DNA from 2 places in the Streptomyces sp. NBC_00726 genome. Region 2 is predicted to be linked to the other one. Evidence: predicted binding sites of a transcription regulator. Region 2 holds the regulator's gene; the other holds the start of a gene.
What was found. The regulator HspR, encoded in region 2, represses chaperone genes until heat shock. The targets are predictions, from matches to a motif close to TTGAGNNNNNNNNNCTCAA.
Positions count from the first base shown of each region.

Region 1: lon (endopeptidase La) is a predicted target of HspR. The motif match lies at 3,272-3,290, and genes of this name have one in related genera.

Region 1 is NZ_CP108983.1:4,702,146-4,709,199, forward strand. Features, by position in the region: gene OG338_RS21200 (ATP-binding cassette domain-containing protein) at 1-561, opposite strand, end outside; gene OG338_RS21205 (hypothetical protein) at 558-1,472, opposite strand; gene OG338_RS21210 (RNA polymerase sigma factor) at 1,469-2,071, opposite strand; gene OG338_RS21215 (isochorismatase family protein) at 2,105-2,683, opposite strand; gene OG338_RS21220 (DUF4259 domain-containing protein) at 2,754-3,155, opposite strand; gene lon (endopeptidase La) at 3,313-5,733, shown strand; gene OG338_RS21230 (polysaccharide deacetylase family protein) at 5,818-6,498, opposite strand; gene OG338_RS21235 (lysozyme) at 6,748-7,054, opposite strand, start outside.
Region 2 is NZ_CP108983.1:3,065,969-3,073,022, forward strand. Features, by position in the region: gene OG338_RS13620 (LuxR C-terminal-related transcriptional regulator) at 1-907, shown strand, start outside; gene OG338_RS13625 (LuxR C-terminal-related transcriptional regulator) at 904-1,872, shown strand; gene OG338_RS13630 (LuxR C-terminal-related transcriptional regulator) at 1,869-2,885, shown strand; gene OG338_RS13635 (heat shock protein transcriptional repressor HspR) at 2,905-3,351, opposite strand; gene dnaJ (molecular chaperone DnaJ) at 3,353-4,537, opposite strand; gene grpE (nucleotide exchange factor GrpE) at 4,670-5,320, opposite strand; gene dnaK (molecular chaperone DnaK) at 5,317-7,054, opposite strand, start outside.

The DNA of each region.
Region 1 (7,054 bases), 1.6 Mb from region 2:
CAGGTCCCGCATCAGGGCCCGGAACTCGACGCGCTGTTCCGGGTCGAGCCCGGCGGTCGGCTCGTCCAGGAGCAGCAGCTCCGGTTCGTTGACGATCGCCTGGGCGATGCCGACGCGCCGGACCATGCCGCCGGACAGCGTCTTCATCCGGGAGTCGATCCGGTCGGCAAGACCCACGCGGTCCACCGCGCGCTCCACGGCGGCGGCCGCCCGGGTCCCGTCCATTTCCTTGAGCCACGCCACATAGGCGACGAACTCGCGGACGGTGAACCCGGCATAGTGCCCGAACTCCTGCGGCAGATAGCCCAGCCTGCGCCGGACCTCCGCCCGGGCGCGGTGGTCGGACGCCGCCCCCACGTCGGCGCCCAGCAGCTCGATCCGCCCGGCGTCCGGCGCGGTGGCCGTGGACAGGACCCGGATCAGCGAGGTCTTGCCGGCGCCGTTGGGGCCCAGGAGCCCGTGCACTCCGGGCCCGAAGGCGAGATCGACGGCGTCCAGGGCGGTCCGGCGGCGGTGCCGCACCGTCAGCCCCGACGCTCTCACGGTGCTGATCGCGCTCATGACGTCTCCAGATGGTCGAAGGATCGGCGGCGCAGGACGAGCAGCGCCGCACCGAGCACGGCCGCCACCGCCCACGCGCCCTGTGCGGGCAGCCCCGCGAAGTAGCGGAGCGCCGTCGGCGTTCCGTCGAGCAGTGCGGCCGGGGAGGTGTCGAGCGCCGGTACGGTGACGGCGGCCGCCCACCCCGCCGCGACGACGAGCGCCGAGGTGCGGCAGCCGACGTACGAGCCGAGCCCCAGCGCCGCGAGCGTCAGCGCGAGCCCGGGCAGCAGCCAGGCCAGGGGCCCCGGCCCGCCGGCCGACGCGGGCAGCACCAACCAGGCCAGCGCGAGCACCGGAACGGTCACCCCGAGCACCGCGGCCGTCCTGGCCAGCAACAGCCGCAGTCCGCCGCCGGGCGAGGTGGCGATGATCTCGTGCAACGGGTCGGCGGAGCGCCCGTACGAAACCCCGACCCCGGCAAGCGGCAGCACAGGCGCGACAAGCAGCAGCAACGCCCGCACCGCCCCACCGAACCCACCCCCGTACGCCAGCGCGACGGCCGCGCACACCACCAGCGCCAGGGCCCCGGTCCACGGCCCCCGCAGGGCGGGCCCGGCCGCCCACCACACCCGGCCGACGTGGTGGCGCCCGGGCAGACGGCGCCAGGCGGCCCCGGGCCCCACACCGAGCGCCCGACGCCGCGCCCCCGCCGCCGGAACCGGCCGCGCCGCCGCCTCCGCCAGGACCGCCGTCCGGATCGCGTCCAGCGCCATGGCCCCGGCCCCCCGGTCGCGTACCGCAGCCGACACGCGTTCCGCGCAGTCCGTGCAGGACTCGACGTGTCTCTCCACGGACCAGGCGTCCGGTTCGGGGGTGGTGCCTGCCGCGTAGCGGAGGGCGAGGACGTTCGTTACGTGCCAGGTCTTCATGCCGTGCCTCCCAGGGGGCCGGTCTCCGCGGTCAGCCGGTCGAGGGCGGTGCGTAGTTCGCGGCGGGCGCGCATGGCTCGGGTCTTGACCGTGCCCTCGGGTATGCCGAGGAGCCGGGCGGCCTCTCTGGTGGTGAGGCCGTCGACCACCGTGGCCCGCAGGACCTCCCGGAGTTCGGGGGAGATGCGGTCGAGCGCGGCGCCCACGTCGCCGTATTCCAGGCCGGCCAGGACGCGGTCCTCGGCGGATGGTGCGGGGGAGGTCCAGCGGGTGTCGCCCGCCTGTCCGGCCGCTGCCGCGCGTTCCGTACGGGCCCGGGTGCGCTGGGCGTCGACCAGGCGCCGGGCGGCGATCACCCAGAGCCAGCCGCCCGCCGCCGTGCCCCGGTGCGCGGCGGCGGAGCGCCAGACCGTCACGAAGGTGTCCTGGACGACCTCCCGTACGGTCTCCGGGTCCGGGCAGCGGCGGCCCAGCCGGACGAGAAGCCAGCCGGCGTGCCGGTCGTAGAACGCGGCCAGGGCGGCCGTGTCCCCCTGCGCGACGGCACGCAGCAGCGCCTCGTCGGTCCGGTCGTCCCCCGAGGGGCGCAAGTCGCTCACACCCCCTCTATCGGCGGTCGCCCGCCGACCGGTTCACGCGCCCGGCGGCGCCGTGAACCGTACGGCCGAGGCAGGCGTGGTGACGTCCGCGTCCGCGCTGATCGCCCAGGCGGCGACCCGGGAGACAACGGCGGCGGGCACCGCTGCGCTGATCCCGGGCGCGGGCGGGACGTCGTGCGTGGCGTGGGCGTCGTGCGGGAGGACGGCCCGGTAGCCCAGCTCCAGGGCGGTGCGGGCCGTCGCCTGGACGCACATCTCCGACATGACGCCGCAGACGGCCAGCGATTCGACGCCCGCCTCCGTCAGCACGGCGCCCAGGGACGTGTCCTTGAAGCCGTCGTCCCAGGTCTTGCGGATCACGGACTCCCGGGGCCCGGCCCCGACGGGCAGATGCAGCGCCCAGCCCGGCGTGTACGGCTCGTCGCCCGACCCGGGGTCGCCGTCGTTCTGGAGGTGGACGACGACCGCGCCCGCCCGCCGGGCCCGCGCCAGCAGCCCCGCCGTACGGTCCAGCAGCACACCGGCCCCGGGGACGGCCCCCGCGCCGGTCACCCCGTCCTTCTGCACATCCACGACGATCAGGGCCTGCACGGGGAGCGGGGTCTCGGTCATGCGGCCATCCTGTCCGGTGCGGGGCCGGCGCTCCACGGAATATCGGGGCCGCCGCGCAGGGGCCCGCCGCTCAGGGCCGGGGCATAAGCGTCCCGCGCAGCTGGTTGATCCCCGTGTGCCAGGGCCCGTCCTCCGCTTCCTCCCAGAGCTCCAGCGCCTCGGACGGTTCCGTCAGGACCCGGTCCAGCGCCCGGAGCGCGAGTTCGCGCAGGCCGGTCAGGTCCGGAAGGGGCTCGTCCGGGCCGTACGCGGAGTCGGCGGGGGCACCCCCGGGGCACTGCGCCGCGACCAGGGCGGCCGCGGCTATCGCCTCGTTGGCCACGTCCGAGTCCAGGTAGTCGGTGGTGCCGGCCGTCTCGGCCAGCGCGGCCCGGACCATCCCCTCGCGCGCCTCCGGTGCGGCGTCGTCCAGCCCTCCGCACCAGTCGGCGGCGGTGTCGTTGTCGAACGGGCCCACGTCCCACGTACCCATATGCGTCTCCTTGCCGAATCGATCTCCACGCATCGTGACAGGCACCACTGACAACGGGCCCATGCCTGATCGCTCAGAGCGAACAGCCCCGGGGAACATTGCGGGGCTCACAAGCATTGAGTCGGTATAGCTCAACTTGACTGCCGAAGGGGAGATCATGGCTACTGAGTCCACTGCCGTCACACCACTCACCCTGCCCGTGCTGCCGCTTGACGACGAGGTCGTGCTGCCGGGAATGGTGGTGCCGCTGGACCTGTCGGACACCGAGGTGCGCGCCGCCGTGGAGGCCGCGCAGGCCGCCGTCCGGGAGGGCGGGGGCAAGCCCGAGGTGCTGCTCGTCCCGCGCATCGACGGGACGTACACCGGGATCGGTGTCCGCGGCACCGTCGAGCAGGTGGGGCGGCTCTCCGACGGTGACCCGGGCGCCCTCATCCGGGGCCGCGACCGGGTCCGTATCGGAGCGGGCACCGGCGGCCCCGGTGCCGCCCTCTGGGTGGAAGGGGTCCGGGTGGGCGAATCCGTCCCCGACCCCCTGCCCGGGTCCGTCGCCGAGCTGGTCAAGGAGTACAAGGCGCTCGCCACCAGCTGGCTGAAGAAGCGCGGGGCCTGGCAGGTCGTGGACCGGGTGCAGCAGATCGAGGGCGTCTCCGCGCTCGCCGACAACTCGGGGTACTCGCCCTTCCTCACCACCGCCCAGAAGGTCCGCCTCCTGGAGACCACCGACCCGGTCGCCCGGCTGAAGCTGGCCATCCAGTGGCTGGGTGAACACCTCGCCGAGCAGGACGTCGCGGAGTCCATCGCCAAGGACGTCCAGGAGGGCGTCGACAAGCAGCAGCGCGAGTTCCTGCTGAGGCGCCAGCTCGACGCCGTACGCAAGGAACTCTCCGAGCTCAACGGCGACGCGGAGGACGAGTCCGACGACTACCGGGCCCGTGTCGAGGCCGCCGACCTGCCCGGGCACGTCCGGGAGGCCGCGCTCAAGGAGGTCGACAAGCTGGAGCGCGCCTCCGACCAGAGCCCCGAGGGCTCCTGGATCAGGACCTGGCTCGACACCGTCCTCGAACTGCCCTGGACCGAGCGCACCGAGGACGCCTACGACATCAAGGGCGCCCAGGCGATCCTGGACGCCGAGCACGCCGGCCTCCAGGACGTGAAGGAGCGCATCACCGAATACCTCGCGGTCCGCAAGCGCCGGGCCGACCGCGGCCTCGGCGTCGTCGGCGGCCGGCGCGGCGGTGCGGTGCTGGCCCTGGTGGGGCCGCCCGGCGTCGGCAAGACCTCGCTCGGGGAGTCCGTCGCACACGCCATGGGCCGCAAGTTCGTCCGCGTCGCGCTCGGCGGTGTCCGGGACGAGGCGGAGATCCGCGGCCACCGGCGTACGTACGTCGGGGCGCTGCCCGGACGCATCGTGCGCGCCGTCAAGGAGGCCGGCTCGATGAATCCGGTCGTCCTCCTGGACGAGATCGACAAGGTCGGCTCCGACTTCCGGGGCGACCCGGCCGCCGCCCTTCTCGAAGTCCTCGACCCCGCGCAGAACCACACCTTCCGCGACCACTACCTGGAGGTCGAGCTCGACCTCAGCGACGTCGTCTTCCTGGCCACCGCCAACGTCCTGGAGGCCATCCCGGAAGCCCTGCTGGACCGCATGGAGCTGGTCAGGCTCGACGGCTACACCGAGGACGAGAAGGTCGTCATCGCCCGTGACCACCTGCTCCCGCGCCAGCTGGAACGGGCCGGTCTGGAGAAGGACGAGGTCGCCCTGGACGAACCGGCGCTGCGCAAGCTGGCCGGCGAGTACACCCGCGAGGCCGGCGTACGGAATCTGGAGCGCGCCGTCGCCCGGCTGCTGCGCAAGGTCGCGGCCCAGAGCGAGCTGGGCGACCGCGCGCTGCCGTTCACGGTCGGCGCGGACGACCTGCGCGGCCTCATCGGCCGCCCGCACCATGTGCCCGAGTCCGCCCAGGACCCGGCCGAGCGCCGTACGTCGGTGCCCGGCGTGGCCACCGGGCTCGCGGTGACCGGGGCCGGCGGGGACGTCCTCTTCGTGGAGGCGTCGCTGGCCGACCCGGAGACCGGGGCATCCGGTCTCACCCTCACCGGCCAGCTGGGCGACGTCATGAAGGAGTCCGCGCAGATCGCGCTCAGCTTCCTCCGGTCGCACGGCGCGGAGCTGGAGCTTCCGGTCGCGGACCTCAAGGACCGGGGCGCGCACATCCACTTCCCGGCGGGCGCGGTCCCCAAGGACGGCCCGAGCGCGGGCATCACGATGACGACCGCGCTGGCCTCGCTGCTCTCCGGCCGGCTGGTCCGCACGGATGTGGCGATGACCGGTGAGGTCTCGCTGACCGGGCGGGTGCTGCCGATCGGCGGCCTGAAGCAGAAGCTCCTGGCCGCGCACCGGGCGGGCATCACCACCGTGGTGATCCCCAAGCGGAACGAGGCCGACCTGGACGACGTCCCGGCCGAGGTGCTGGAGACCCTGGAGGTCCACCCGGTCACCGACGTCCGCCAGGTCCTGGAGATCGCCCTGGCCCCGGCCACGGCGGAGCGCCGGATTCCGGCGGCGCAGGCCGCGTAACGGCGGCGACGGCAGCCACGGACGCGGAACGGCCCGGACGCGCGGGCCGTTCCGCGTACCGCCGCGCCCGGCTCCGTACCGGACCTACGGGCGGTAGATCGTGCCCGGCACCGGCTCGGCGGGAGCCATCAGCTGGGGGACCGTCACGAAGGTGTAGCCCTGCTTCTTCAGGGTGTCGATGATCCCGGGCACGGCCGGCACGGTGCCCTTGTAGATGTCGTGCAGCAGGATGATGCCGTCCTTGCTCGCCTGGTCGACTATCCGCTTCTTGATCAGCGCGGAGTCGGTGGTCGAGTAGTCCTTGGCGGTGGCGCTCCACAGGATCTGGGAGAGCCCGAGGTCCTTGCAGATGCCGGAGATCGTGTCGTCGGTGCGGCCCTGCGGCGGGCGCATCAGCCGGGGCTTCTTGCCGGTGATGTCCGCGATCGCGTTCTGCGTCTTCTCCAGCTCGGCGCGTATCTCGGCCGGCTTCCGGTCGGTCAGGATCTTGTGCGACCAGGTGTGGTTGGCGATCTCATGGCCCTCGGCCGCGAGCCGCCGCACGGTCTCCGGGTGCTTCTTCACGTGGTTCTTGCCGAGCAGGAAGAACGTCGCGTGGACCTTCTTCTCCTTGAGGATGTCCAGCAGACGGGGCGTGTCCTCGGCCGGGCCCGCGTCGAAGGTCAGGGCGATGCACTTGGCCTTGCGGCAGTCCACCGGGCCCATTGGCGCCTTGGCGTCCGACGCGGCGTCGTCGCGGGCCGAGGCGGGCGCGGTGGTCTCCATCGCGCAGCCGCTCAGGGTGAGCGTGAGCGCTGTCACAAGAGCGGCGGCCAACCCCGTACCGATGGACTTCCTCTTACTGGGCACGGCGTGCCACTCCCTCTGGTGAACGGACGCACTGGTGTGCGACCTGGAACGATGACTATACCTGTGATGTATACACCGGGTTCATAGTGGGGTGTCCGGGACGCGAAGAAGCCCGGCGACGGGGGATGTCACCGGGCTTCGCGCCGTACGGGGAGGCCGGCGCCGCTATCCGTTGGCGAGTGCCTGTACGCGGTCGAGGGCGCCGTTGAAGTGGTTGTGGTCGCCCACCGTCGGACCGGAGGACGTGTACTGCCAGATCGTGTAGAAGCCCCAGCCGGCCGGGAGCTCGCCGACCGTGGTGTTGTAGCGGGCCACCCAGAGCGGGTTGGTGGTCGCGAAGCCGGCGTTGTTGCCGGTGCAGTCCTTCCACCAGCTGGTCGCGGTGTAGATCACCGCGTCGCGCCCGGTGCGCGCCTTGTACGTGTTCACGAAGTCACGTATCCACGCGACCATCTGGGCCGCGCTCTTGCCG
Region 2 (7,054 bases):
TCTCGAACTCGCCCCATGCCTCGTAGAGTTGGCCCTCGTCCATCCCGACCCCCAGGACGATGGCTGGATCCGGCCGGTTCCGCCGTCCGCGGCGCTCTCGCATCTCCTACAGCCCGTCACCCGGGAGATCCACGAGCGCATCCGGCTCTCCGCAGCCCTGGCCGACTCCTTGGCCCCCCTGGCCTCCGTCGCCAGCGCCGATCCCAACCTCGCCATTACCGTCCTCGAAGGTATCCCGCTGATCGACGCGGCCATTCAGAACGCCACGGACAGCACGTGGGAGGAGGTCCTCACCCTTCAGCCCGCCGGGACCGGGGGGGAGGAAATAAGGCTCGAAAAGGCGCTGGACCCGACCCTGGCCATGGTTGAACGCGGTGTGACGCTGCGTCACATATACCAGCACCCGGCCCGCTACCACCCGGCCATCAAGACGTATCTGGACGAAATACCTCCCGGACACCTCCAGGTCCGCACCATTGAGCAGACAGCCGAACGGCTCATCGTCTTCGACCGCACGGTCGCCTTCATCCCCGCCAGCGCCAGGCGGGACGTGGCCCTGGAGATCCGTCATCCGGCGCTCGTGCGCTACCTGATCCAGGTATACGAGGTGCTGTGGGCCCAGGCCAAACCGCTCACATCCCCCCTTCAGGCCGCCGCGCCCCACACCCCGGTCACCGCCGCCCAGCTGAGCGTCGCGCGCCTCCTCGTCGAGGGGAACACCGACCAGATCGTGGCCCGCAAGCTCGGCATCAGCGTCCGCACCTGCCGCGCCCACATCGCCAAACTCATGCAAGCCCTCGGCGCCACCAGCCGCACCCACCTCGGGGCCCTGATCGTCCAGTCCGGCGTCGCGGCGGACGCCGGGGAAGACCTCGCGGAAGACGCCGAGGAAGGCGCCGGGGAATGACCGCACCGGCGGCGCACCCCCACAGCGAACGGGAGCTCTGCGAAGCCGCTCTCACCCTGTACGGGGACGCCCTCGCCGCCGGCCGCATCGCCCGCAGCGCCACGGAGCCCGCCCCCTGCCTCACCGCACTCGGCCTGCTCCTCCCCGACCCGCAGGACGAGGCGTGGCTGCGCCCCGTGCCGCCGTCCGCGGCCCTGGGGCACCTGCTCGGCCCCCTCAGCCGGGAGATCGACGCACGGGTCCGGCTGACCACCGAGCTGACCCGGTCCCTGCTGCCGCTGCTCACGGGGGCGGACGAGGACCCGAACCGCGCGATCACCGTGATCGAAGGCCCCGACCGGATACGCGCGGCGCTCCACAACGCCTCGCAGTCCGCCAGGGAAGAGGTCCTGACCGCCCAGCCCGGCGGCAACCGCCTGGCGCACAACATGCGCCAGGGCCGGATGAACGCGGAGTTCGTCCTCGCGGCGGGCGGCCGGCTCCGGCACCTGTACCAGCACTCGGCGCGCTACAGCCCCCGGCTCAAGGAGTACCTGACGGAGATCCCGGCCGGCCGCCTCCAGATCCGCACCATGGAGCAGACCGTGGGCCGCATGCTCGTCTTCGACCGGACCGTCGCCTACCTCCCCGCCGACCCCGAGGGCAGCGCCGCCCTGGAGATCCGCCACCCCGGCCTCGTGCGTTACCTGGCCGGCGTCTACGAAACACTCTGGGCCGGAGCCACCCCCTTCACCGACCCCCTCCCCGCTACCACCCCCGGCGCCCCCGTAACCGCCGTCCAGCAAAGCATCGCCCGCCTCCTGGCCGACGGCTGCACCGACCAGACCGCCGCCGAAAAACTCGGCATCAGCGTCCGCACCTGCCGCGCCCACATCGCCAAACTCATGCACACCCTCAACGCCACCAGCCGCACCCACCTCGGCGCCCTCCTCGTCCAGTCCGGCATCGCGGAGCCCACCCGATGACCCAGCCCACGGAACACCACCACGACGGAAACGAACTGTGCGACGAGGCCGTCAGCCTCTATACACAGGCGCTCACTCAGGGCAGCATCTCCCGGTCCGCCGTCGCGCACGTGCCCTGTGTCGCCGACGGCGCCCTGCTCGTCCCCGACCCCCACGACAGCTTCCGGCTGCGGCCCGTACCGCCCACCGCCGGCCTGGCGCACCTGCTGCATCCCCTGGCCCGCCAGATCCTCGACCAGGTACGCGCGATCGACCTGCTGGCGAAGTCCCTCGTCCCCCTCACCTCGGCGGACCGGGAACCCATATCCCTCGCCACGCTCTACGGACGGTCGGCCATCCAAGCGTCCATCAACGGCTCCGCGCACGATGTCCGGGACGAGATCCTGACCATTCAGCCCGGCAGCACCCGTACCCCGGAACAGCTCCAGATCGCGCTGTCGGGGACACTGCCCACGGTCGCGCGGGGCGTCCGCATCCGGCACATCTACCAGCACTCCGCGCGCTACAGCATCGGCCTCAGGGCGTACGTGGCCCAACTGCCCAGCGGACTGCTGGAGGTCCGCACCGTGGAGCGGGCCATCGACCGGCTCATCATCTTCGACCGGGCCGTCGCCTACCTCCCGGCCGATCCCGAGGGCAGCGCCGCCCTGGAGATCCGCCACCCCGGCCTCGTGCGTTACCTGGCCGGCGTCTACGAAACACTCTGGGCCGGAGCCACCCCCTTCACCGAGCACCTGCCCACCGCGCTCCCCGGCGCCCCCGTAACCGCCGTCCAGCAAAGCATCGCCCGCCTCCTGGCCGACGGCTGCACCGACCAGACCGCCGCCGAAAAACTCGGCATCAGCGTCCGCACCTGCCGCGCCCACATCGCCAAACTCATGCACACCCTCAACGCCACCAGCCGCACCCACCTCGGCGCCCTCCTCGTCCAGTCCGGCATCGCGGAGGGCCCCGCCGGGCCCGTACCGCCGGAGTACGCGAAACGGCCCGCCACACCCGGGACACCGGGGTGACGGGCCGCGTGGCGCGGGGTCAGTCCTTGGGGCGCTTGGGGCGCCAGACCACCAGGGCGCTGGTCTGCTGCACGTCCTGGTAGGGGACCAGGTCGCGCCGGTACGACGCGTGGACCTGGGCCTCGCGCTGCTGCATGGCCGCCGCGGCGCCGTCCACGGCCGCCGAGAGTTCGGCGACGCGCTGCTGGAGCGCCGCGACCTGGTTCTCCAGTTCGATGATGCGCTTGATGCCGGCGAGGTTGATGCCCTCGTCCTGCGACAGCTGCTGCACCGTACGCAACAGCTCGATGTCGCGGGCCGAATAGCGCCGGCCGCGGCCGGCCGTGCGGTCGGGCGAGACCAGGCCGAGGCGGTCGTACTGGCGCAGTGTCTGCGGATGCAGGCCCGAGAGCTGGGCCGCGATCGAGATCACGTACACCGGGGACTCGTCGGTCAGTTCGTAAGGATTACGCCGTCGGCCGTCCACCTCAAGCTCCCTTCGCCGCCTGGAACAGCTCCGCCCTCGGGTCATGCCCCGCGGTCGCCTTGCGGTATGCCTCCAGCGCGTCCCTGGCCTCGGTACCGAGGTCGGTGGGCACGGTCACCTCGACGGTGACCAGGAGGTCGCCCCGGGTGCCGTCCTTGCGGACCGCGCCCTTGCCACGGGCCCGCATCGTACGCCCATTCGGCGTACCGGCCGGTAGCTTGAGGGTCACGGAGGGGCCGCCGAGCGTCGGGACCTTCACCTCGCCGCCGAGCGCCGCCTCCGGGAAGGTGACGGGCACCGTGACGGTGAGGTTGTCGCCCTTGCGGCCGAAGACCGGGTGGGCGTCGACATGGACCACGACGTACAGATCGCCGGCCGGTCCGCCGCGCTCGCCCGGGGCGCCCTTGCCGCGCAGCCGGATGCGCTGCCCGTCCGAGACACCCGCCGGGATGCGCACCTGCATGGTCTTCGAGGAGCGGGCCCGGCCGCTGCCCTTGCAGACGTCGCAGGGGTCCTGGGCGATGAGGCCGCGGCCCTTGCAGTCCACGCACGGGTCGGTGAGCGAGAAACCGCCGCCGCTGCCGCGCGAGACCTGGCCGGTGCCGACACAGGTCGGGCAGACCCTGGGCGTGCCGTTCTTGTCGCCGGTGCCGGAGCACGCCTTGCAGGGCGCCTGGCTGGACATCCGGAGCGGGACCGTGGCCCCGTCGACCGCCTCGGTGAAGCTGAGCGTCACCTCGGACTCGATGTCCTGACCGCGCCGCGGCTGCACCCTCGTACCGGCACCGCCGCCGCGGTTGAAGAGGCCGCCGAACACATCGCCGAGGCCACCGCCGCCGAAACCGCCGGCGCCGCTCTGGCCCCCGCCCTGGGCGCCTCCGAAAAGGTCCCCCAGGTCGAAGTTGAAGTTGCCCTGGGCGCCGCCGGGCCCGGCGCGGAAACCGCCGTTGCCGAAGAGGGCGCGCGCCTCGTCGTACTCCTTGCGCCTCTTGGCGTCGCCGAGGATGTCATTCGCCTCGGAGATCTCCTTGAAGCGCTCCTCCGCCTTGTCGTCGCCCTTGTTGGCGTCCGGGTGGAACTCGCGGGCGAGCTTCCGGTACGCCTTCTTGATCTCGGCGTCGGTGGCGTCCTTGGGGACGCCGAGAACCTTGTAGTAGTCCTTCTCGACGAAGTCCTTCGTACTCATCGACGTCCCTCCTTCCGGACGACCGGCCGGGAGCCCCCCGTCCGGCCGGCGCCGGGCCCGCAGGCCCTGGCACCGGCCGGGCGGAAGGCCCTGGTGGCCGGGCGGTGTGCTGCCAGGTGATCGGACGGAATGTCAGACCTCCTCGCCGCCACCGCTCTCCTCGTCGTCTGCCTTCTCTTCCTTCGCGGCCGCGGGAGCCGCGCCCGGCTGGGGTTCGGCGACCGCGACCCGCGCGGGGCGGATGGTGCGCTCCCCGATCCGGTACCCGGGCTGGAGGATCGCCACGCAGGTCGTCTCCGTGACGTCCGGCGCATAGCTGTGCATCAGGGCCTCGTGGACCGTCGGGTCGAAGGGCTCGCCCTCCTTGCCGAACTGCTGGAGGCCCAGCTTCGCGACGACCGTCTCCAGCGATTCGGCCACCGACTTGAACCCGCCCACGAGCTCGCCGTGCTCGCGGGCCCGGCCGACGTCGTCCAGGACGGGCAGCAGCTCGGACAGGAGGTTCGCGACGGCGATCTCCTTGACCGTGACCCGGTCCCGCTCCACCCGGCGACGGTAGTTCTGGTACTCGGCCTGAAGCCGCTGAAGGTCGCCGGTGCGCTCGTTGAGCGCCGTGCGGACCTGGTCCAGCTGCGCGGTCAGGGCCGTGCTCTCGTTCGCGTCCCCGGCCGGGGCCGCCGCCTCCTCCTCGGAGGGGGTGGCGGCCTTCGGCTCGGCGTCGTCAGAGGTGGCGCCGGAGGGGACGTCGGGCTTCTCCTCGAAGCCCGGAGTCTCCTCGGTCACGCCGCACCGCCCTTGGAGTCCTTCTCGTCGTCCACGATCTCGGCGTCGACGACATCGTCCTGGGCCTCGCCCTGGGCCTGCTCGGCACCCGGCTGCGCGTCGGCCTGCGGGCCGCCCTCGCCCTGGGCGTTGGCGTACATCGCCTGGCCCAGCTTCTGGGAAACGGCCGCGACCTTCTCGGTCGCCGTGCGGATCTCCGCGGAGTCCTCGCCCTTGAGCTTCTCCTTCAGCTCCGTGACCGCGGTCTCCACCTCCGTCTTCACGTCGGCCGGAACCTTGTCCTCGTTGTCCTTGAGGAACTTCTCCGTCTGGTAGACGAGCTGCTCGCCCTGGTTGCGCGATTCGGCGGCCTCGCGGCGGGCGTGGTCCTCCTCCGCGTACTTCTCGGCTTCCTCACGCATCCGGTTGACCTCGTCCTTCGGCAGCGAGGAGCCGCCGGTGACGGTCATCTTCTGCTCCTTGCCGGTGCCGAGGTCCTTCGCCGTCACGTGCATGATGCCGTTGGCGTCGATGTCGAAGGAGACCTCGATCTGCGGGACCCCGCGCGGGGCCGGCGGCAGACCGGTCAGCTCGAACATCCCGAGCTTCTTGTTGTACGCCGCGATCTCGCGCTCGCCCTGGTAGACCTGGATCTGCACGGACGGCTGGTTGTCCTCGGCCGTCGTGAAGATCTCGGACCGCTTGGTCGGGATCGTGGTGTTGCGCTCGATGAGCTTGGTCATGATGCCGCCCTTGGTCTCGATACCGAGGGACAGCGGGGTGACGTCGAGGAGCAGGACGTCCTTGACCTCACCCTTGAGGACACCGGCCTGGAGCGAGGCGCCGATGGCGACGACCTCGTCCGGGTTCACGCTCTTGTTGGCCTCCTGGCCACCGGTCAGTTCCTTGACGAGCTCGGTGACGGCCGGCATACGGGTCGAGCCACCGACGAGAACGACGTGGTCGATCTCGGAGAGCTGGATGCCCGCGTCCTTGATGACGTTGTGGAACGGGGTCTTGCAGCGGTCCAAGAGGTCCGCGGTGAGCTGCTGGAACTGCGAGCGCGTGAGCTTCTCGTCCAGGTGCAGCGGGCCCTCGGCGGACGCCGTGATGTACGGCAGGTTGATCGTGGTCTCCGTCGAGGAGGACAGCTCGATCTTCGCCTTCTCCGCGGCCTCGCGGAGACGCTGGAGAGCCATCTTGTCCTTGGACAGGTCCACGCCGTGGCCGTTGGCGAACTGCTTCACCAGGTAGTCGACGACGCGCTGGTCCCAGTCGTCACCACCGAGCTGGTTGTCACCGTTGGTGGCCTTCACCTCGACGACGCCGTCGCCGATCTCCAGGAGGGACACGTCGAAGGTGCCGCCACCGAGGTCGAAGACGAGGATCGTCTGGTCGTCCTTGTCGAGCCCGTACGCCAGCGCGGCGGCGGTCGGCTCGTTGACGATGCGCAGGACGTTCAGGCCCGCGATCTCGCCGGCCTCCTTGGTCGCCTGGCGCTCGGAGTCGTTGAAGTACGCCGGGACGGTGATCACCGCGTCGGTGACCTTCTCGCCCAGGTAGGACTCCGCGTCACGCTTCAGCTTCTGCAGGATGAAGGCGCTCATCTGCTGCGGGTTGAAGCTCTTGCCGTCCAGGTCGATCTTCCAGTCAGTGCCCATGTGGCGCTTGACGGAGCGGATGGTCCTGTCGACGTTGGTCACAGCCTGGCGCTTGGCGACCTCGCCGACCAGCACCTCGCCGTTCTTCGCGAAG